Regions from separate parts of the Bradyrhizobium genosp. SA-4 str. CB756 genome, predicted to be linked through region 3. Evidence: predicted binding sites of a transcription regulator. Region 3 holds the regulator's gene; each other region holds the start of a gene.
The links. Region 3 encodes PhoB, which activates phosphate uptake and scavenging genes when phosphate is short. Its sites were predicted from a motif close to TGTCATNNANCTGTCAT; they were not measured.
Positions count from the first base shown of each region.

Region 1: BRAGE_RS0119055 (acetoacetate decarboxylase) is a predicted target of PhoB. The motif match lies at 4,009-4,025, and genes of this name have one in related genera.
Region 2: phnC (phosphonate ABC transporter ATP-binding protein) is a predicted target of PhoB. The motif match lies at 4,460-4,476, and genes of this name have one in related genera.
Region 4: BRAGE_RS0113980 (glycerophosphodiester phosphodiesterase family protein) is a predicted target of PhoB. The motif match lies at 1,970-1,986, and genes of this name have one in related genera.

Region 1 is NZ_KI421499.1:3,850,954-3,856,728, forward strand. Features, by position in the region: gene BRAGE_RS0119040 (MFS transporter) at 1-520, shown strand, start outside; gene BRAGE_RS0119045 (carbohydrate porin) at 517-1,914, opposite strand; gene BRAGE_RS0119050 (transporter) at 1,921-2,940, opposite strand; gene BRAGE_RS0119055 (acetoacetate decarboxylase) at 3,057-3,836, opposite strand; gene BRAGE_RS0119065 (patatin-like phospholipase family protein) at 4,067-5,242, shown strand; gene BRAGE_RS0119070 (YybH family protein) at 5,732-5,775, shown strand, end outside.
Region 2 is NZ_KI421499.1:7,343,963-7,349,737, forward strand. Features, by position in the region: gene phnF (phosphonate metabolism transcriptional regulator PhnF) at 1-613, shown strand, start outside; gene phnE (phosphonate ABC transporter, permease protein PhnE) at 743-1,558, opposite strand; gene phnE (phosphonate ABC transporter, permease protein PhnE) at 1,585-2,469, opposite strand; gene phnD (phosphonate ABC transporter substrate-binding protein) at 2,550-3,485, opposite strand; gene phnC (phosphonate ABC transporter ATP-binding protein) at 3,551-4,360, opposite strand; gene BRAGE_RS0135610 (chloramphenicol acetyltransferase) at 4,534-5,193, shown strand; gene BRAGE_RS0135615 (alpha-D-ribose 1-methylphosphonate 5-triphosphate diphosphatase) at 5,190-5,775, shown strand, end outside.
Region 3 is NZ_KI421499.1:7,513,267-7,519,041, reverse strand. Features, by position in the region: gene pstC (phosphate ABC transporter permease subunit PstC) at 1-832, shown strand, start outside; gene pstA (phosphate ABC transporter permease PstA) at 834-1,679, shown strand; gene pstB (phosphate ABC transporter ATP-binding protein PstB) at 1,676-2,494, shown strand; gene phoU (phosphate signaling complex protein PhoU) at 2,506-3,222, shown strand; gene phoB (phosphate regulon transcriptional regulator PhoB) at 3,245-3,952, shown strand; gene BRAGE_RS0136375 (GcrA family cell cycle regulator) at 4,057-4,569, opposite strand; gene BRAGE_RS0136370 (aspartate aminotransferase family protein) at 5,024-5,775, shown strand, end outside.
Region 4 is NZ_KI421499.1:2,837,003-2,842,777, forward strand. Features, by position in the region: gene BRAGE_RS0113970 (helix-turn-helix domain-containing protein) at 1-185, shown strand, start outside; gene adh (aldehyde dehydrogenase) at 376-1,893, shown strand; gene BRAGE_RS0113980 (glycerophosphodiester phosphodiesterase family protein) at 2,060-3,439, shown strand; gene pdhA (pyruvate dehydrogenase (acetyl-transferring) E1 component subunit alpha) at 3,697-4,719, shown strand; gene BRAGE_RS0113990 (pyruvate dehydrogenase complex E1 component subunit beta) at 4,749-5,775, shown strand, end outside.

The DNA of each region.
Region 1 (5,775 bases), 3.7 Mb from region 3:
CCTGGTCCAGGTGCACCTGATCCCGATGTGCCTCGATTTCGGCATCCCGCAGGTGCAGGCGGCGAGCCTGCTCGCTGCGATGGGCATCTTCGACTTCTTCGGCACCATCATGTCGGGCTGGCTCTCGGACCGCTACGACAACCGCTATCTGCTGTTCTGGTATTACGGCCTGCGCGGGCTCTCGCTGATCTTCCTCCCCTTCAGCGATTTCTCGTTCTACGGCCTGTCCGTCTTCGCGATGTTCTATGGGCTCGACTGGATCGCGACGGTGCCGCCGACGGTGCGTCTCACGGCGCAGAAGTTCGGACCCGAGCGCGCCAATCTGGTGTTCGGCTGGATCTTTGCCGGTCACCAGCTCGGCGCCGGCACCGCTGCGTTCGGCGCCGGCTTCTCGCGGACGGTCTATCAGAGCTATCTGCCTGCGTTCTTCATCGCCGGCGCGCTCTGCGTGTTCGCTTCGCTGATCGTGCTGGCGCTGTCGCGGCAACCGAAGGCCGAGCCGAAGCCCGCGATGGCCTAGTACCTGATCGTGGTGGTGACGCCGAACACTGCGGCGTCACCGATCCGCGAGAGGCCGGTCGGATCGTTCGGATTCGGGATGCCACCGGAGGGGCGCCACACGTACTGGAAGTAAGGTGCAATCAGCCAGCCCGGCTTGATGTGCGCCTCGTAGATCATCTCGAGCAGGGTCTCGTTGCTGCGCACCGGCCCCGCAACGCCGGTGTAGAAATTCGTATCGACATCGAGATTGCGCGCGGTGTTCGAGATCCGCATATAGGCCATCGCCACGCCGAAGCGGTCGAGCGGACGGCCCGGCGTGAAGCCGACGAAGCCGATGCCGCCGTCGAGATAGAGATCGATCAGGTTGCGGTCCGGCGGGCTGTAGGCGATGCGGCCGAACGCGGTGACACCCGGGAGCGAGGCCGAGGTCGTGTTGTCCTTGACCTCCGGTGGACGGTAGAGCACCTGCTCGATGACGGCGAAGATGCCGTAATTGCCGCGGAGCCTTGCCGGAATGCCGCTGCCATCTGGGTCGGCGATCGACTGCCCTTCCACCGTGAAGCGCTGGCTGTCGAACGAACCATAATGCTTCCACGCGCCCGGCGTGAAATTGCCGGCAAGCGGACGCCCGCCGATATCGATGTCGTAGTTGAAGCGCACCTGCCCGATCACCCAGGGCGGATCGTTGACGCGGAAGGCAAGGCCGTGATGATCGCGCAGCTGCGGATCCTGATCGCCCGGACCGGACGGATCGCCGTTGAAGACCGCGCCGAACAGCGTGACCTGGTCCGACAGCGTGGCCTTGACGCGGATGCCGGGCACCGCGATCGGCGGCGCCGGGCCGCCGGCCGGAAGGTTGCTCGCCTTGATCGCCGGCCAGCCGAAGGTGCCGTTGATGAAGAGGTCGTCGGTCTGGCTGTCGAAGAACTCGACGTCGGCGGCCTGCTGACCGGCCCTGATGTTGAGGCGGTCGTTGAAAAAACTCTGCTCGAAATAGGCGTTGTAGAGCCGCTGGTCCGGCAGCGCCTCGATCTCGCTGATGGTCGCGAGATTCACCACGTAGTTGCGCGAGAGCCCCTGGCCGTAGATCACGAAGCCGTTGGCGTAGAAGCGGCCGCCGGTCCAGCCGACCAGCTTGTCGAGATCGGCATCGATCGACAGGTCGAGGCGGCCGAAATGGATGGCGCCGCGCTTCACGCCGCCGGAAACGTTGGCAATGTTGTCCGCGATGTAGGTGGCGCCGAAATTCAGGCCCTTGTTGGCGAGGCCGTCATGCCACTCGTTGAACCATTTCGGAAACAGCCATTCGGCCGCGCTCTCGTCCTTGGCGCCGGCGAATGCATCCGTGCTCGCCAGGGCGAGCGCAATGGCGGCGGCGCTTTGCAGCAGCAATCTGTGGGCAGTTCCGGTCACGGCAGGCTATTTTTTGAAGATGCCTGTGCGCCGCATGAACAGATAGGCCGCACCGACCGAGCAGATCATCATCGCAGCCGCCCAGATGAAGCCCTCGTCGACGTCGGTGAGCGGCAGGCCCTTGGTGTTCATGCCGAAGATGCCGGTGATCAGCGTCGGCGGCAGCAACAGCGAGGTCACGATCGAGAGCGTGTGGAGGTGGCGGTTGCTCTCCTCCTCGTTCTTGAAGCGCAGCTCCTCCTCGAGCAGGCGGCTGCGCTCGCGCAGCTCGACGATGTCGTGGTCGAGACCGTCCAGCCGCTGCGCCAGCTTGCCGGCATGGATGCGCAAGCTTGGCGCAAGGTGGTCGGTGTTCTTCTGGTCGAGCCGGTGGAACAGCACGCGCAGGCCGGTGAGCTGGCGATGCAGGCGGACGCAGGTCCGGCGCAGGCGGCCGAGATTGCGGCGCATCTCGGGCTTGGCCTCATCGGCGAGAATGCGCTCCTCGATGTCGTCGATTTCCTGGCCGAGCTTGTCGGCCATCCGGTCGAGCGTGTCGGCGACCTCGTCGACGATCTTCTCCAGGAGATGAGCGACATTGTCGACGCGGTAGCCGCCTTCGAGCACGCGGCGCGTCGCATCCGCCGAGCACAGCGCCTGATGGCGGCCGGAGACCAGCAGATGCTCGGTCATGGCGAAGCGCAGGAACGCGGTCTCCTCCGTCGCGCTGTCGATCTCGCGCACGAGATCGGAGAACACGCCGTAGACGCAATGGTCGATGACGTGGAGCTGCTGGAACGTGTCGTTCGACAGCAGCAGCTCGCGCGCGAGCGGCGGCAGCGGCGATGCCGCGATCCACGGCCGCACGCGACCATCTGTCAGGTTGAAATGCAGCCAGAGCCGGCCATCATGAGTGAACTCGATCGGCTGGTCGATCGGAAGCGGCTCGGCGCTACCGTCGCTGTGCAGGCGGAATGCCCAGACCAGGCCGGGAATAGCGGGCTCGGTGTTCCCTATCGCGCTGACAAGCTTTGCCGGCTCAGCCATGGCCAACCCCAACCGTCAACAGATGCCCCGCTCCGGAAGATGGCTGACGGCATCTTCCGGACCCACGCGGGGTACTCAATTACGGCTTTGTTACAGTTTGATGATGGCGAGCCGCCCTACTCGGCGGCCAGCCCCGTCGCGGCGGCTTCGGCTTCCTTGACGTAGTCGTGGACGACGCGGCCGAACGGCAGCGTCAGGTCGGCGATGTAATGGTGCGCGCCGAGGCAACGGCGAACCGGGAAGTCGGCAACCGGCGCATTGACATGCGGCACCAGATGCAGCCGGCCCGGCCCCATCCACGAGCCCTTCGGCACGATGTCGATCAGGTTGATCGCAACGAGCTGGCAGACCTCGAGCCGGCCGTCGACGCCGGGGATCATCTTCAGATTAACTTGCGTCTTCGACAGCGTGGCGCGGGTGAGATCGCCGTTGCCGGCCATGCTCTCGTGCTTGTAGCCCATGGTGCCCATGGCGACGAGCTGGCCGGCGTATTCCAGCGTGCCCGTCAGCGTGTCCTTGACGATCTCGAGTTTCGGATGGGCGTACTTCTTTGGAAAGCCCCAGATCTCGCGGCCGGCGGCGATCGGCGGATCATCGTCCAGATACATCTGCGAGACGAAGTTGACCTCCTCGCCGTTGAGGCGCGCGGGAATGACGAGGCCGGATTCAGTGTAGCTGCCGAAGCCGGAGGAGTCCGGCATCTTGATCCATTCGTAATGCACGATCGACTGGTCGATCGGCTCCAGCGGCTCAGGCAGGCCGGCGCGGATCAGGTCCGGATCGGTTTCGTAGGTGATGACCAGGAATTCGCGGTTGACGAAGCGGTACGGACCGGCCGGATAGCTCGGTCCCGCAGCCGGCATCGACGGAAGTCTCAGCACGTCTTCCCTGCGCATCTTGATCTCCTGTGTGATGCCTCTGTGACGTCCGCGCGCCGGTTCGCGGATATTATGCAAATTGCTAGCCGCCGTCATTGACTGCGATGTGAAGGATTTCCGTCAGCCGCGCGACCTGCCGCCATTCCCGCTGCGGCCAGCATGCATGCGGACGATGCATCGGCGCCGCAATTGTCATCAGGTCGTCACCACCGGACGCAATCGTTTGGAATAGGCAGGAGGCATCGCCCATGGACGCCCGTACGTCGCAACCGACACATTCGACCCACCAGCCCCCTTCGCGCGGCTGGCGGCCCGAGCGCTGCGACCGCGTCGCGCTGGTGCTGCAAGGCGGCGGCGCACTCGGTGCCTACCAGGCCGGCGTCTACCAGGCGCTGCACGAGGCCGGCATCGAGCCCGACTGGGTGTGCGGCGTTTCGATCGGTGCGATCAATTCCGCCATCATCGCCGGCAACAAGCCGGAGAAGCGGCTGGAGGCGCTGCGCATCTTCTGGGAGCGCATCACCAACCGCAAGATCTGGCACTACACGCCTGACGGCGACGTCTTCCGCCAATGGCGCAATCTCTACAGCGCCTGGATGACGTCGGCGATGGGCCAACCCGGCTTCTTCACCCCGCACCAGATCAATCCCTGGTTCAGCCCGGTCGGCGCCAGGACCGCGACCAGCTATTACGACACGATGCCGCTGAAGGAGAGCCTGCTCGAGCTCGTCGACTTCGACCTCATCAACGAGAAGAAGGTCCGCTTCGCGGTCGGCGCGGTCAACGTGCTCTCCGGCAACTTCATCTATTTCGACAACGCCCATGACGAGATTGAGCCGGAGCACATCATGGCCTCCGGCGCCCTGCCCCCGGCGCTGCCGATGGTGCGGATCGGCACCGATCATTTCTGGGATGGCGGCATCGTCTCCAATACGCCGCTGCAGCATCTGCTCGACCAGGAGGACGCGCTCAACTCGCTGGTGTTCCAGGTCGACCTGTTCAGCGCCCGCGGCGTGCTGCCGCGCTCGATCCAGGACGTGATGGCCCGCCACAAGGACATCATGTATTCCTCGCGCACGCGCCACAACACCGACGTCTACCGCCGCACCCACAATCTCAAGGTCCTGCTCTACAAGGCCCTGGCGAAGATCCCGGACGAGCAGCTGTCCGACGAGGACCGCCAGCTCAAGGCGAGCCTGCGCAACATGCCGGAGATCGCGATCCTGCATCTGATCTACCAGCAGAAGGCCTATGAGGGCGACGCCAAGGACCACGAGTTCTCGGGCACCTCGATGCGCGAGCACTGGACCTCTGGCTACGAGGACACCAAGCGCACCCTGAAGCGCCGCGACTGGATCAAGATGCCCGAGGAAGGCATGGGCCTCGTGGTGCACGACGTGCACCGGGAGACGGAGAGCGCGTGAAGAGCGCCTCGCTCGAGGCGCTCCAAACAAAAATTCGAAAACAACCCCATGCACAGTAGCCCGGGGCATGGCGGATCAATGACGTGCCCGTCCCGCAAGCGGATTTGACACGTCGGGCAACACACCGGCATAATGGCACCATCGCAGGACTGTGCGGGACGCCTCTGTCCAGGCTTCAACGGACACGTCGCGGCGTATCATCGCGCGACGCGCAAACACCGGGCTCATGCACCAAAGATCGGTAAGCTGCGCTAGGTCCTAGCGGCACGTCAGCGAAACCTCGGGCCTCAAACTCACTGCGACCCTCACGCACTGCGCCGGTCGCGACCGCCGGCAATCTCCACTGTGCAGCTTCGTCAATGGTGCTGACGGTAATTCCCCGGAATTGCCGTTGCGCCTGCCCCGGTCTGGGATGCGTCATTCAACGCATCCACTTCGAGACAGACGGCTGCCCTGCAGCCGCATCGTACATTGGGTCTGGAGATGATCATGCGCAACATAGCGTCAGTGATGACAATCGTGATCTCGTTGAG
Region 2 (5,775 bases), 170 kb from region 3:
GATCGAGATCGCCGAAACCTATCGCGTGAACCGCCACACCGTGCGGCGGGCGCTGGCGGCGCTTGCCGAGCGTGGCCTGGTGCGAGCCGAGCGCGGCAGCGGAACCTATGTCGAGGCGCAGAAGCTCGCTTATCCCTTGCGCTCGCGCACGCGCTTCTCCGAGATCGTCGGCGCTGACGGCCGCGAGCCGCATGGCCGCCTGATCGAGGCGACCGATGACGTCGCGACGCGGGAGCTGGCGCGCGAGCTGGGATTGAAGACCGGCGCGCCATTGGTGCGGATCGAGGCGATCCGGCTCGCCGACCGCACGCCGATCTGCGTCTCCACCACCTGGCTGTCAGCGGAGTTGTTTCCCGGCGCCGGCGAGGTGTTCGCCGAAACGCGCTCGATGACGAAGCTGCTCGAGCATTTTGGCGTGCGCGACTATCGCCGCGGCGCGACGCGGATCACCGCCGGCATCGTCGATGCCACCGATGCGGCGCGGCTGGATCTGCCGCTGGGCCGGCCGATCCTGGTGGTCGACGCCACCGACCACGATCTCGCCGGTAAGCCGCTGGTGACCAAGCACTCACGCTTTGCGGCGGAGCGGGTGGAGTTCTTGGTGGAGTCGTAGGGGGTCTCTCTCCACGAAACCGGACCCGTAGGGTGGGCAAAGGCGCGATCGCGCCGTGCCCACCATCTTTCCGAGATTCGCGAAAAGTGGTGGGCACGCTTCGCTTTGCCCACCCTACGGCACCTGTGCTCAGGCGACCGCCCTTCGCCCAATGATCGCAAACCGAAGCTTGCCCGAGATGAAATCGATCGCGGCGACGGCGACCAGGATCATCAGGATCAGGAACGATACCTTCTGCCATTCCAGGACGCGGATCTGCTCGGCGAGCTGGAGGCCGATGCCGCCGGCGCCGACGATGCCGATGATGGTGGCCGAGCGGGTGTTGGATTCGATGAAATAGAGCACCTGGCCGGCGATCACGGGCAGGACCTGCGGCAACAGACCAAAACGGATCTCGTGCAGCGCGCTGCCGCCGGAGGCGCGGATGCCCTCGACCTGCTTCTGGTCGGCGCCCTCGATCGCTTCCGAGAACAGTTTTCCGAACGCACCGAAATCCGACACGGCGATGGCGAGCACGCCGGCGAACGGACCGAGCCCGACGACGTTGATCCACACCAGCGCCCAGATCAGCGTATCGACACCGCGGATCGAATCGAGGAAGCGGCGCACGGGAAAGCGCAGGATCTGCGAGGGTATTACGTTGCGCGCGGCGAGCAGGCTGACCGGCAGCGCGAACACTGCCGCCAGCGTGGTGCCGAGCAGCGCGATCGAGAGCGTCTCGCCGAGCGCCTTCAGATAGATCGGCAGCGAGGAGCCCGGATCCGGCGGGATCATCATGAGGCTGATCCAGCCGAGCTGGCTCAGGCCTGCGAAGAACCGCGACGGCGAGAAATCGAGATCGACGAGGCCGTAAATCAGGATCGCGAACGCCGCGACGATCATCGCCGGCATCGCGAGCCGCGCCGAGGCCGGCCGGTCGAACACGTCGGGGTAGCGCGCACGCATCTCGCGCGTATCGACCTCCTGCGGCGTCACGTCCGCGCCTCCCTGCCGAACAGACGGCCACGCAGCCAGCCGGTGGAGATGTCGATGATGAAGACGGTGATGATGATGAACAGCAGGATCGCGCTGACGTCGGAGTAGTAGAACTTGCGGATTGCGACGACGAGTTCCTGGCCGATGCCGCCGGCGCCGACGAAACCCATCACCGAGGCCTCGCGGACATTGATCTCGAAGCGCAGCAGCGCATAGCTGGCGTAGCCCGCGGTGACCTGCGGCAGGATCGCAAACCGCATGCAGGCGAGCCAGCTCGCGCCGGTCGAGCGGATGCCTTCGACCGGCTTCATGTCGGCGTTCTCGACGATCTCGGAAAACAGCTTGCCGAGCGCGCCGGTGGAGTGGATCGCGATCGCGAGCACGCCGGCCATTGGTCCGAGCCCGAAGGCGATCACGAAGACCAGCGCGAACACGATGCCGGGCACAGTGCGCGCGAATTCGAGCAGGCGGCGGACCGCGAAGCGCAGCCAGGACGACGGCGAGGTGTTTTCAGCGGCGAAGAAGTTCAGGCCAAAGGCGAAGGTCGCGCCGATCAGCGTGCCGACATAGGAGATCAGCAGGGTCTCGCCCAGCATCTTCAGCCATTTGCGCCAACCCCAGAGCCACTCGCCGAAATCGGTCCAGACCCGCTGGCCGTTGTCGAGCGTGAGGATGCGGTCGAAATAGCTGATGAAGTTGCCGAAATAGGTGAACAGCGTGCGCAGGTTCACCTCGGCGCCGATGGCGGCGAGAACCAGCGCGGCGGCGAAGATCACGACTCCCAACAGAAGGCGAAGCCGCTTGCGTGCGACCGCCTGACGGTAGGCCGCGTTGAGCGCGGCGAGCTGCTGCTCGGGGAGGATCGAAACCGCGACGGTCATCGGATCAGGAACAGTGGTCGGTCAAAAAAAGAGAAAGAGCCGGGTCCGTCGACCCGGCTCGAGTAGCTCGTCCCGAAAGCTCAGGACGCCTTCTTCTTACGCAGCGCATCGACGAACTTGATCAGTTCGATCGTGCCATCCCAGTCCTTGGTGGTGGCGGGATGAAAACCCTTCTTCTGGCCGTCGGAGAGACGGTCGAACGCGGCCTTGTCCTTGGTCGGCGCCTCGAAGAACGCCTTGGCGATCGCGGCCTTGGCGTCTTCCGGCAGGTCGGAGTTGTAGGCATAGGGGCCGTTGATGATCGGCGCCGACTTGTGGATGATACGGAAGTCGTCCTTCTTCATCGCCGAGCCATCGGCGTTCTTCAGCATGCCCTTGGTCAGCATCTGCGCCAGCGTGGAATCGTCGTCGCTGGTCCACTGGTTGGCGGCAACATCGACCGTGCCCTGCGACAGCGCCAGCATGGCGTTCTCGTGGCTACCGGTGAAGACGACCTTGCTGAAATAGCTGTCGGCATCCACGATGCCCATCTTGTCGAGCTCGAAGCGCGGCACGTTGTTGCCGGAGGTCGAGTTCGGGTCGACGAGGCCGAGGTTCTTGCCCTTGAGGTCGTCGACCTTCTTGTAGGGGCTGCTCGCCTTGACGAAGAACACCGAGTAGTAGCCGGTCGAGCCGTCGGCGTTGATGTCGTTGGCGAAGGCGTCGGTCTTGACGCCGGTCAGGCGGGCGCGGGCGAACGAAGCCGAGCCGTAGCTGGCGATGTGGATGTTGCCGGCGCGCTGGCCTTCGATCACGGCGGCGTAGTCGTTGGCGATGCGCAGCGTGACCTTCACGCCGAGCTGCTTCGAGAGATATTCCACGAACGGGGTCCAGCGCTCGGTGACGCCGGAGGCGTTCTCGGCCGGAACAACGGCGAAGGTCAGCTCGGGATATTTGGCTTTCCAGTCTTCGGCGGAGGCCGACGAGGCGAAAGCGAGCGCGGCAGCGCCAGCAAGGATGAGTCTGCGAGTGATCATGATACCCTCTTGATCGGTTGGGATCGGTTGACGCAAAAACTGGGCAATAACGGAAGCGGCGCGGCTCAGGCCGCCGCAGCCGTTCCAAGTGCGGGAACGCCCTCGGGCGCCGGTGCAGATGCTCCGCCCATGACGTCGGCGGCTTCGAGATCGTAGAGCTCACGCGCAACGAGGTCGGTCAGCGCCGACGGGGCGCCGTCGAACACCACGCGGCCCGCCGCCATGCCGATCAGGCGATCGCAATAGGTGCGCGCCAGATCGAGCGAATGCAGGTTGCAGAGCACGGTGATGCCGAAGTGCTTGTTGATGCGCAAAAGCGCATCCATCACGATCTTGGTGTTGCGCGGGTCGAGCGAGGCGATCGGCTCGTCGGCGAGGATGATGTCGGGCTGCTGCACCAGGGCGCGGGCGATCGCCACGCGCTGCTGCTGGCCGCCGGAAAGCTGGTCGGCGCGCTGGGCGGCGAGCGAAGCGATGTCGAACTGTTCGAGCGCGGACATCGCCAGCGCCTTGTCGTGCTCTGGCCAGATCTGTGAGAGCGAGCGCCAGGCCGGGATGGTGGCGAGGCGCCCCATCAGGACGTTGGTCAGCACGTCGAGCCGGCCGACCAGGTTGAACTGCTGGAAGATCATGGCCGAACGCGCCCGCCACTGCCGCAGTTCCTTGCCGCGCAACGCGGTGACGTCCAGACCGTCGAACACGATGCGGCCCTGCGTCGGCGTCACGAGACGGTTGATGGTCCGCAGCAGGGTCGACTTGCCGGCGCCGGAGCGCCCGATCACACCGACGAAGCCGCCGGGGGAAATTTGAAACGAAGCGTCGTCCACCGCGGCTTTTGCGCCGAAGCGGCACGTCAGACCTTCAACCACCAGCATGCAGGGCTCCAGAGTAGCTGGAAGCCACCGCTAACGCCGGCGCTTGACACTTGTGTGACACACGCGTTGCGGTGCGGCGATCCTACACACCTCGTCCCCTGTCATCACCGCGTCATGACATCGTCATCAAGCCACTCGAAGAGGAGTGCCCGCCCTCGCATTACGGATGTAACATGGCCGGTAAGAAGCTTTCGGTTCAACCGACCATCGATGCTTCCGCAAAACTGCATGAGACCAGGCTCGGCGCCTATACCGAGGTCGGCGCGCGCACCATCCTGCACGAAGTCGCGATGGGCGATTACTCCTATGTCGTGAACGACGCCCAGATCACCTACACGACGATCGGAAAGTTCTGCTCGATCGCGGCGATGACGCGGATCAATCCGGGCAATCATCCGATGCATCGCGCTACGCAAGCGCACTTCACTTATCGTTCCAGCGCCTATTTCGAAGGCGAAAGCGACGACACCGAGTTCTTCGACTGGCGGCGCCAGCACCACGTCCATATCGGCCATGACGTCTGGATCGGCCACGGCGCCATCGTGCTGCCGGGGCGCAACATCGGCACCGGCGCGGTGATCGCGGCCGGCGCCATCGTCACCAAGGACGTGCCGGCCTACACCATCGTCGCCGGCAATCCGGCGCGCATCGTGCGGCGCCGGTTCTCGGAAGAAATCGCCGGACGACTTGCCAAGCTCGCGTGGTGGGATTGGGATCACGACAAATTGCGTGAGGCGCTACCCAATTTCCGCAAACTCGGGATTGAAGATTTTCTCGCGGCATACGAAGCACGGACGAGTTCCACAACCAGCAAACGAAGCGCGGTCGCGTGACAGACATTTTCATTGAGGGCGGCCGGGCCCTGATCGGCACCGAGCTCATCGAGACATCGCTTCTCGTGTCCGGAACTGATATCGCCGAGGTCGATGCCTCGCGCGGCCGGGCGCGGCTTTCGATCGATGCGCGCAATCTCCTGGTGCTGCCCGGCATCGTCGACCTCCATGGCGACGCCTTCGAGCGGCAGATGATGCCGCGCGCCGGCGTCGACTTTCCGATCGACGTCGCGCTCGCCGACAGCGACCGCCAGGCGATCAGCAACGGTATCACCACTGTGTTCCACGCCACCACCTGCTCGTGGGAGCCGGGCCTGCGCAGCGCCGACAACGCACGCGGGCTGATGGAGGCGATCGAACGCCAGCGTCCGCAATTCGCCGCCGACACCCGCTTCCACCTGAGGCACGAGACCTACAATCTCGACGCCGAGGCCGAGATGACCCAGTGGCTCGCCGAAGGCCGCGTCGACCTGTTCGCCTTCAACGACCACATGGACGGCACGGTTGCCGATATGGCCAAGCCGCGCAAGCGCAACCGCATGGTCGAGCGCACGGGGCTGTCGGCTGAGGATTTTGACAAGC
Region 3 (5,775 bases):
CGTCGGTGCCTTCCCGGCGATGAAGGAATACGGCATCTCCTTCTTGTGGACGCAGCGCTGGGCGCCGTCGGCAGATCCCCCCGTGCTCGGCGCGCTCGGCCCGATCTACGGCACGCTCGTCACCTCGTTCATCGCGATGGCGATCGCCATTCCGGTCGGACTTGGCATCGCCATCTTCCTCACCGAGCTCTGCCCGCAATGGGCGCGCCGCCCGATCGGCATGGCGATCGAGCTGCTCGCCGGCATCCCCTCGATCATCTACGGCATGTGGGGCTTCTTCGTGCTGGGCCCGTTCCTGGCCAACACCTTCCAGCCGTTCATGATCAAGATCTTCGACGGCATCCCCGTGCTCGGCGCGATCTTCGCAGGTCCCCCGTCTTATCTCAGCCTGTTCAACGCCTCGCTGATCCTCGCCATCATGGTGCTGCCCTTCATCACCTCGATCTCGGTCGACGTGTTCAAGACGGTGCCGCCGGTGCTCAAGGAAGCCGCCTACGGCGTCGGCTGCACCACCTGGGAAGTCGTCCGCAGCGTCGTGATCCCCTACACCCGCGTCGGCGTCATCGGCGGCGTCATGCTGGCGCTCGGCCGCGCGCTCGGCGAGACCATGGCGGTGACCTTCATCATCGGCAACTCGTTCCGCATCTCCTCGTCGATCTTCGCCCCGGGCACCACGATCTCGGCGGCGATCGCGTCCGAGTTCGCCGAAAGCGACGGCCTGCACCAGTCCGGCCTGATCCTGCTCGGCCTCCTGCTGTTCGTGCTGACATTCTTCGTGCTCGCAGCCGCGCGCCTGATGCTGCTGCGTCTCGAAAAGAAAGCGGGGAAGTAACATGAACCCGATTTACGCACGCCGCCGCCGCATGGACATCGTCATCCGCGCGCTCTGCCTCGCCGCCGCCGCCTTCGGCGTCACCTGGCTCGCGCTGATCCTGCTGACGCTGTTCTACAACGGCCTGACCGGGCTCAACCTCCAGGTCTTCACCGAAAACACCCCGCCGCCCGGCTCGACCGAGGGCGGCCTACTCAACGCCATCGTCGGCTCGGTGATCATGACCGTGCTCGGCGTCGGCATCGGCGCGCCGCTCGGCATGTTCGCCGGTACCTATCTCGCCGAGTACGGCCGCAACGACAAGCTGACCTCGGTGATCCGCTTCATCAACGACATCCTGCTGTCGGCACCCTCGATCATCATCGGCCTGTTCATCTACGGCGCTGTGGTGGTGCCGATGCGCGGCTTCTCGGCGATCGCCGGCTGCCTCGCGCTCGCCGTGATCGTCATTCCGGTGGTGCTGCGCACGACTGAGGACATGCTGCTGCTGGTGCCGAACGCATTGCGCGAGGCGGCCTCCGCGCTCGGCCTGCCGCGTTCGCTGGTGATCAAGCGCATCGCCTATCGCGCCGCGCGCTCGGGCCTCATCACCGGCGTGATGCTGGCCACCGCCCGCGTCGCCGGCGAGACCGCGCCGCTGCTCTTCACCGCGCTGTCGAACCAGTTCTTCAGCCTGAGCCTGAACAAGACGATGGCCAACCTGCCGGTGACCATCAACAACTTCGTGCAGAGCCCCTACGCCTACTGGAAGCAGCTCGCCTGGAGCGGCGCCCTGCTGATCACGTTGACCGTGCTTGCCTTGAACATTGGCGCGCGCATCCTGAGCGCCGAGAGGACCGCAAAATGAGCGATATGTCAGTTACCGTCAGTACGCCCGTTCAGCACGGCTCGCAGCCGCTACCCGAAGCCCCGGCCAAGGTGACGGTGCGCAACCTCAACTTCTATTACGGCGAGCATCACGCGCTGAAGAACATCAACCTGACGCTCGGCACCAACCGCGTCACGGCGTTCATCGGCCCGTCGGGCTGCGGCAAGTCGACCCTGCTGCGCATCTTCAACCGGATGTACGACCTCTATCCGGGCCAGCGCGTCACCGGTCAGTTGATGCTCGACCAGACCAACATCCTCGACCCCAAGCTGGACCTCAACCTGCTGCGCGCCCGCGTTGGCATGGTGTTCCAGAAGCCGACGCCGTTCCCGATGACGATCTACGAGAACATCGCGTTCGGCATCCGCCTCTACGAGAAGATCTCGAAGTCCGAGATGGACGACCGCGTCGAGAAGGCGCTGCGCGGTGGCGCCCTCTGGAACGAGGTCAAGGACAAGCTCAACGCGTCCGGCCTGTCGCTCTCGGGCGGCCAGCAGCAGCGCCTCTGCATCGCCCGCACCGTCGCGGTGCGGCCCGAGGTGATCCTGTTCGACGAGCCCTGCTCGGCACTGGACCCGATCTCGACCGCCAAGGTCGAGGAGTTGATCCAGGAGCTGTCCGAGAACTACACGATCGCGATCGTCACCCACAACATGCAGCAGGCGGCCCGCGTCTCTGACAAGACCGCCTTCATGTATCTTGGCGAGCTGATCGAGTTCGACGACACCAGCAAGATCTTCACGTCGCCGAGCGATCGGCGGACGCAGGATTACATCACCGGCCGGTTCGGCTGAGGAGACGGGATATGGGTTCTGAACATACCGCAAAGGCCTTCGACACCGACCTCCAGGAGCTCACGCGCCTGGTCGCCGAGATGGGCGGCCTCGCCGAGCGCATGATAGTCGATTCCGTCGACGCGCTGATCCGCCGCGACGTCGCGCTCGGCCAGCGCGTGGTCGCGACCGACGCCGAGATCGACGCGCTCCAGAAGAAGATCGAGGAGCGCGCCGTTCTCACCATCGCCCGTCGCCAGCCGATGGCGGTGGACCTGCGCGAAATCGTCGGCGCGATGCGCGTCGCGACCGATCTCGAGCGCATCGGCGACCTCGCCAAGAACATGGGCAAGCGCGTCGCGGCGCTGGAGACGGACTTCCATCCGCTCAAGCTGTTCCGCGGCCTCGAGCACATGACCGACCTCGTGCAGCAGCAGGTTAAGTCGGTGCTGGACGCCTACGCCGCGCACGACCTGCCGGCGGCGATGGCGGTGTGGAAGGGCGACGAGGAAGTCGACGCCATCTGCACCTCGCTGTTCCGCGAGCTCCTCACCTACATGATGGAGGATCCGCGCAACATCTCGTTCTGCATCCACCTGATGTTCTGCGCCAAGAACATCGAGCGCATCGGTGACCATGCCACCAACATCGCCGAGACCGTGTTCTACATGATCGAGGGCCAGGCGATCACCGACAAGCGGCCGAAGGGTGACATGACGACCTTTGCCACAACGGTCCCGAATAGCTGAAGAGTCAAGGAGCGACGACACCATGGGCGCACGCATTATGGTGGTTGAAGACGAGGAAGCTCTCACCGAGCTGCTTCGCTACAACCTCGAAGGCGACGGCTATGACGTCGAGACGGTGATGCGCGGCGACGACGCCGACACCCGTCTCAAAGAACACATCCCCGACCTGATCGTGCTCGACTGGATGCTGCCGGGCCTCTCCGGCATCGAGCTGTGCCGGCGGCTGCGCACCCGCCCGGAGACCAAGCAGCTGCCGATCATCATGCTCACCGCGCGCGGCGAGGAGAGCGAGCGGGTGCGGGGGCTTGCGACCGGCGCCGACGATTACATCGTCAAGCCGTTCTCGGTGCCGGAGCTGCTGGCGCGCGTGAAGGGCCTGCTCAGGCGCGCAAGCCCGGAGCGGCTCGCCACCGTGCTCGCCTATGGCGACATCGAGCTCGACCGCGACAAGCGCCGCGTCGCGCGCTCGGGCCGGCCGATCGATCTCGGCCCGACCGAATATCGCCTGCTGGAGTTCTTCCTCGAGCATCCGGGCCGCGTGTTCTCGCGCGAGCAGCTGCTCGACAGCGTCTGGGGCCGTGACATCTACATCGACGAACGCACCGTCGACGTGCATATCGGCCGCCTGCGCAAGCTGCTCAATCTCGGTCGTGAGCAGGACCCGATCCGCACTGTCCGCGGCGCCGGCTACGCGCTCGACGACCGCTTTGCGAAGGCGGAGCAGACGTAAGAACGATTGCAAGCGAGCAAAATAAAAGCGCGCCAAGTGGCGCGCTTTTTTATGTCACGGGTCGTCCCGGTCGCGTGCCGGGACGATGTCGTTTGAAGCAGCGTTCAGCGCGTGCCGGGCTTTGCCGGCGCACGGCGACGATCCGCCGCCGGCTGGTAGGCGACGCGCGAGTGCTGCGCGCAATAGGGCAGGCCGGAAAGCGCCTTGCCGCCGCAGAAGAAGAAATCCGGGCTCGAGGGATCGCCGACCGGCCAGTGGCAGGTCGCCTCGTTCAGCTCCAGCAGCGACAGCCGCTGGCTCATCGGCACCACGTTATCGTAGGTGACCGGCTCGGCCTCCACCTCGACCTCGAAGGCCTGCGCCAGTGCGGTGTTGCCGCGCGAGATCGGACGGCTCACGCGCATCATGTGCTGCGCGGGGCGGGCCTTGCGCGGCCGGGGCGCTGCCGATGAGGGGCTCTTGGCGCGGCCGGACAGGCCGAGCCTGTGCACTTTGCCGATCACGGCATTGCGGGTCACATTGCCGAGCTCGGCCGCGATCTGGCTGGCCGAAAGTCCGGCCTCCCAGAGCTTCTTCAGCTGCTCGACGCGATCATCGGACCAGGTCAAAACCGTCATTGCACCCTTTCCCTCGCTGCCGGCCAGCCATCCTGGGGCCTCACAGCGAATGCCTAAGCCTTGAAAAACCCGTGCCGCCAGAATCCCTTAAGGCTCGCCGGGCACGCAGGATGCGCCCGAACGTTTACGCCGGTACATGAGGACTCTTGGGATCAGAACTGCTGCACGAGATGTCGTATCTGACAGTCCAAACGCTACAATATGGCGTGACTCGCGCGCAAGAGTCCGCCGACTCGCTTCCACATGTTCCGTGGTGAAAATCCCGCAAAATCGGCACCGCAAGACTACGGATTCAGCGTTTCCCGGGGCTTTCGGGCGGCATTGACACCCGTCTCACCAGGCATAAGATAGTCGCACGTGCCGCCCTTAAAAGGCGGCACGTTTCGTTTTCCGGGCCGGTCAATGGTGCGTTGCGCAATGCACTCAAGCCGTCCGCAACATCCAAGTGATCGTCATGACCAACAGCGCCGCGCCGCATTTGCTCCCCGTTTTCGCCAGGGCCGACCTCGGTTTCGAGCGCGGCGAAGGCTGCTGGCTGATCGCGACCAATGGCGAGCGCTATCTCGACTTCACTTCGGGCGTCGCGGTGAACGCGCTCGGCCATGCCCATCCCGCGCTGGTCAAGGCGTTGCAGGAGCAGGCGACGAAGCTGTGGCACATGTCGAACCTGTTCCAGAGCCCCGACGGCGAGAAGCTCGCCGCGCGCCTGTGCAGCGAGAGCTTTGCGGACTTCGTGTTCTTCTGCAATTCGGGCGCCGAAGCGCTGGAGGGCGTGATCAAGCTGGTCCGCCATCATCACTTCTCCAAGGGGCATCCGGAGCGCTACCGCATCATCACCTTCGAAGGCGCCTTCCACGGCCGCACGCTGGCAACACTGGCTGCAACGGGATCTGCAAAATATCTCGAAGGTTTCGGTCCGCCGATGGACGGCTTCGACCAGGTGCCGCATGGCGACATCGAGGCCGTGAAGAAGGCGATCGGCCCGCAGACCGCCGGCATCCTGATCGAGCCGATCCAGGGTGAGGGCGGCGTGCGTTCGTCGCCGCCCGCCTTCCTCAAGGCGTTGCGCCAGCTCTGCAACGAGAAGGGCCTGCTGCTCGCGTTTGACGAGGTGCAGACCGGCATGGGCCGCACCGGCGATCTGTTCGCGCATCGGCGCACCGGCGTGACGCCTGACGTGATGTCGCTGGCGAAAGCGCTCGGCGG
Region 4 (5,775 bases), 4.7 Mb from region 3:
CGGTGCCCGCGGCCGATCTGCTCGGTGGCGATGCCGCGCATGATCACCTTGCCGGCGGCCAGCGCGCGGTGTTGCAGCGGGCGCTGCTCCGCGCCGGCGGCAATGTCTCGGCCGCCGCCAAAGCCCTCGGCGTCAGCCGCGCCACGCTGCACCGGAAGCTGAAGCGGTTCGATATCAGGCATTAGGCCATCGTCCTCGCAATGACGATGTGGAGGCCGCGAGCGTCCCATCTCCCCCGCGACTGTCGCAGAACTGCGACACTCCCGCCCGGCCATCGCTTCTATCAGGGCTGACAGAAACCACCTCCCGCGAGATCGTCGGCGCAAGTCGTGAATACACGGCGGATCGCGCAAACATCAACATCGGGAGTGAGCAATGAACAAGGTGGAATTCCTCGGCGTCACCCAAAGCCCCTTCGCCGAACGCTACGACAATTTCATCGGCGGCAAGTTCACAGCACCCATCGCCGGCAAATATTTCGACAATGCCTCGCCGGTGAACGGCCAGATCGTATGCAAGATTGCGCGCTCCGATGCGCAGGACGTCGAGGCCGCGCTCGATGCGGCCCATGCTGCCAAGGCCGCGTGGGGTCGCACCAGCGTCGCCGAGCGCGCCGCCATCCTGAACAAGATCGCCGACCGCATGGAGGAGAATCTCGAGCGCCTCGCGATCGCCGAGACCTGGGACAACGGCAAGCCAATCCGCGAGACCCGCGCTGCCGACCTGCCGCTGGCGATCGATCACTTCCGCTACTTCGCCGGCGTCGTCCGCGCGCAGGAAGGCTCGATCGGCGAGATCGACCACGACACCATCGCCTATCATTTCCATGAGCCGCTCGGCGTGGTCGGCCAGATCATTCCCTGGAACTTCCCATTGTTGATGGCGTGCTGGAAGCTCGCCCCCGCGCTCGCCGCCGGCAATTGCGTGGTGCTCAAGCCAGCCGAGCAGACGCCGGCCTCGATCATGGTCTGGGCCGAGATCATCGGCGATCTCCTGCCCCCAGGCGTCCTCAACATCGTCAACGGTTTTGGCCTCGAGGCCGGCAAGCCGCTGGCGTCGAGCCCGCGGATCGCCAAGATCGCCTTCACCGGCGAGACCACGACGGGCCGGCTGATCATGCAATATGCCAGCCAGAACCTCATCCCTGTCACGCTGGAGCTCGGCGGCAAGTCGCCGAATATCTTCTTCAGCGACGTCACTGCTGAAGACGACGACTTCTTCGACAAGGCGATCGAAGGCTTCGTCATGTTCGCGCTGAACCAGGGCGAGGTTTGCACCTGTCCGAGCCGGGCGCTGGTCCATGCCGACATCTACGACCGCTTCATGGAGCGGGCGCTCAAGCGCGTCGCCGCGATCAAGCAGGGCGACCCGCGCGCGGCCGACACCATGATCGGCGCACAGGCCTCCAGCGAGCAGCTCGCAAAGATCCTCTCCTATATCGATATCGGCAAGCAGGAGGGCGCCAAGGTGCTGGCCGGCGGCGGACGCGCCGAGCTCGCGGGCGATCTCGCCGGCGGCTTCTACGTCCAGCCGACGGTGTTCGAAGGCAACAACAAGATGCGCATCTTCCAGGAGGAGATCTTTGGCCCCGTGGTCTCGGTCACGACCTTCAAGACCGACGATGAGGCGCTCGCGATCGCCAACGACACGCTCTATGGCCTCGGGGCCGGCGTCTGGAGCCGCGATGCCAACCGCTGCTACCGCTTCGGAAGGGCGATCCAGGCCGGCCGGGTCTGGACCAATTGCTACCATGCCTATCCCGCGCATGCGGCCTTCGGCGGCTACAAGCAGTCGGGTGTCGGCCGCGAGACCCACAAGATGATGCTCGATCACTATCAGCAGACCAAGAACCTCCTGGTCAGCTATAGCCCGAAGAAGCTCGGCTTCTTCTGATCGGCAAGCCCTGATGGCAAGGCAGAGGCGGCGTCATGGCGGCGCCGCCTGTGCGCATCTATCATTGCGCACCCGCCGTCATCCGCCTGTCAGAGAATTGAGACAAGACGACAGGCTCGCCCTTGTGGCGTTTTGACGCGATGCTGCGCAAAGATGGAGGCTTGTCATGCAGGACAATCGTTCACGTCGGACGGTGCGTATTGGAGCGATGCTGGTCGGCGCGGCGCTCCTTCCCCTGTCGATGGCCTTCGCACAGACCGGCCCGGCTCCGGCTGGTGCCAAGCAGGTCCCGACCCTCGACGGCAAGCCCCCGCTGATCCTCGGCCATCGCGGCCTGCCGGGGTTGGTGGCCGAAGAGACCGAGGCATCGTACGAGCTTGCCGCGGCGCTCGGCACCGACGCGCTCGAAGAGGATTTGCACCTGACCAAGGACTGCGTCCTGGTGGTGCGCCATAACCCCTGGCTCAGCGACAACACCAATGTGGCCGAGGTCGCCAAGACCAACGCGACTGTTGCGGCCCGCAAGCGCACCGTGCCCGGCGTGCGCGTCAAGGCGCCGGCTTCCCCGACCGCGCCTGCTGATTATCTGACTGATCTTACGGATCCCGCCGATCCGAAATCGGTGCTGAAGTCGCTGATCGTGGACGGCGAGGACCACACCAATGACTGGTCGATCACCGACTTCACCATGGCCGAGCTGAAGGAATGGATCGCCGGCACGACCTACGATGCCGCCAACGAACGGCCAAAAGTCTTCAACGGCAAATTCCCGGTCATCAGCTTCCAGGACGTCATCGACATCGCCAAGGCCAAGGGCAAGGCGACCGGGCGTCCCATCCTGGTCTATCCCGAGACCAAGAACCCGACCTGGAACAATGCCCAGGCCATCGCAAACGGCTGCGGTGCGCCCGGCAGCCGTCCGCTCGAGGATGCCCTGATCAAGATCATCAAGGACAATGGCCTCAACACCAAGGATGCGCCCATCCTGGTCCAGAGCTTCGAGCCCGGCAGCCTGAAATATATGCGCAGCCATGGGCTTCAGACGCGGCAGGTTCAGCTCATCGACGGCAACGGCATCGACTTCAAGACCGGCAAGGTGCTGCTCAACAACATCACGAGCTCACGTCCGTTCGACTGGACGGTTGCGGGTGATGCGCGCCTCTACGATGCGATGCTGACCCCTGAGGGCCTTGCCGAGATCAAGGCCTATGCCGACGGCATCGGGCCGTGGAAGGCCTATATCGTGCCGCTCAAGATCGCGCCGTGGAAGGACAGCAACGCCGACGGCACGCCCTACAAGGGATCGACCCCGGAGGCATCGACGCAGGAGCCGACCAGCCTCGTTGCCGGTGCGCACAAGCTCGGCCTGTTCGTGCACGTCTTCACATTCCGGAACGAGAAGAAATATCTCGCCGCCGATTATCACGGCGATCCCGGTCTCGAATATCTCAAATTTTTCCGTCTCGGCGTGGATGGGGTCTTCACCGACTTCACGCACACCGGCGTTGCCGCCCGCACAGCCTATCTGCGCGAGCTCGGCTGGTAAGGCCGACGGTACGAATCGGACACGCGCCAAGGGTCTCTGCTCGTGGGATGCGCGTGTCCGATATGCTTGCCGCATCTGCTGGCACGGCCTGCATTGGCGCGGAGCTAATGTTGCCCAATCGGCGCCAAAGGTTTTGCAAAGTTTCGGCCACGTTGCAGTGCGGCATAATGAAAATCGTGCTATTCCGTTGCGGTGCTTTCCAACCGCGTTTGACTTGGGTTAGAGAGGGCTGAAGTTTTCTCTGACCCGGAATTCCCATGGCCGCACCCAAGAAAGCCGCCGCAGGCGCTGCGCAGGACAAGACCGACGGCGGTTCGCCCCCGGAATTCACCAGGGAACAGGAGCTCAAGGCGCTCCGCGACATGCTCCTGATCCGGCGGTTCGAGGAAAAGGCCGGCCAGCTCTACGGCATGGGTGCGATCGGCGGCTTCTGCCATCTCTATATCGGCCAGGAGGCCGTGGTGGTCGGCATGCAGATGGCCCTGAAAGAGGGCGATCAGGTCATCACCGGCTATCGCGACCACGGCCATATGCTCGCCACCGGCATGGACGCCAACGGTGTCATGGCCGAGCTCACGGGCCGCCGCGGCGGCTATTCCAAGGGCAAGGGCGGCTCCATGCACATGTTCAGCAAGGAGAAGCACTTCTACGGCGGTCACGGCATCGTCGGCGCCCAGGTCTCGCTCGGCACGGGCCTCGCCTTCGCCAATCACTATCGCGGCAACGACAGCGTCAGCGTCACCTATTTCGGCGACGGTGCGGCCAACCAGGGCCAGGTCTATGAGAGCTTCAACATGGCCGAGCTGTGGAAGCTGCCGGTGATCTACGTCATCGAGAACAACCGTTACGCCATGGGCACCTCGGTCTCGCGCGCCTCTGCCCAGCAAGACTTCTCCAAGCGCGGTGCGTCCTTCAACATTCCCGGCAAGCAGGTCGACGGCATGGACGTCCGCGCCGTGAAGGCTGCGGGCGACGAGGCGGCGGCCTGGTGCCGCGCCGGCAAGGGCCCCTTCATCCTGGAGATGCAGACCTACCGCTATCGCGGCCACTCGATGTCCGACCCTGCAAAATACCGCACGCGCGAGGAGGTCGAGAAGGTTCGCCACGACCAGGACCCGATCGAGCAGGTGCGCAACCGCTTGCTCGCGGCCAAGGTCAGCGAGGCCGATCTCAAGGCGATCGACGCCGAGGTGCGCGACATCGTCAATGCGTCCGCCGACTTTGCCCAGCATGATCCCGAGCCGGATGCCGCCGAGCTCTGGACCGACGTTTACCGCTGAACGCGCGCAAGCTTTCTTTTGGAGTCGATATGCCAATTCAAGTGCTGATGCCCGCGCTGTCGCCCACGATGGAGAAGGGCAACCTCGCCAAGTGGCTCAAGAAAGAGGGCGAGCAGATCAAGTCTGGCGACGTCATCGCCGAGATCGAGACCGACAAGGCGACGATGGAGGTCGAGGCGACCGATGAGGGGACGCTCGGCAAGATCCTGATCCCCGAGGGGACCGCCGACGTCGCGGTGAACACGCCGATCGCGACCATTCTCGCCGATGGTGAGAGCGCGGCTGATCTCGCGAAAGCCCCTGCACCGGCCGCGAAGGCTGCGGAGTCCGCGCCGCCCGCCGCCGCAAAGGCCGAGGCGCCAGCTCCCAAGGCTGCACCCGCGCCGCAGGCCGTCGCCGAGCCCGATCCGGAAGTGCCCGCCGGCACCGAGATGGTGACGCAGACCATCCGCGAAGCGCTGCGCGACGCCATGGCCGAAGAGATGCGCCGCGACGCCGACGTCTTCGTCATGGGCGAAGAGGTCGCCGAATATCAGGGCGCCTACAAGGTCACGCAAGGCCTGCTCCAGGAATTCGGCGCCAAGCGCGTCATCGACACCCCGATCACCGAGCACGGCTTTGCCGGCGTCGGCGTCGGTGCCGCCATGACGGGCCTGAAGCCGATCGTCGAGTTCATGACCTTCAACTTCGCCATGCAGGCGATCGACCAGATCATCAACTCCGCGGCCAAGACGCTCTACATGTCCGGCGGCCAGATGGGCTGCTCGATCGTGTTCCGCGGGCCCAACGGTGCGGCAGCCCGCGTCGCCGCGCAGCACAGCCAGGATTATTCGTCCTGGTACTCGAACATCCCGGGCCTCAAGGTCGTCGCGCCGTTCTCGGCCGCCGATTACAAGGGCCTGCTCAAGGCCGCGATCCGCGATCCCAATCCGGTGATCTTCCTCGAGAACGAGGTGCTCTACGGCCACACCGGTGAGGTGCCGAAGCTCGACGATTTCGTGATCCCGATCGGCAAGGCGCGCATCGTGCGCTCGGGCTCCCACGTCACCATCATCT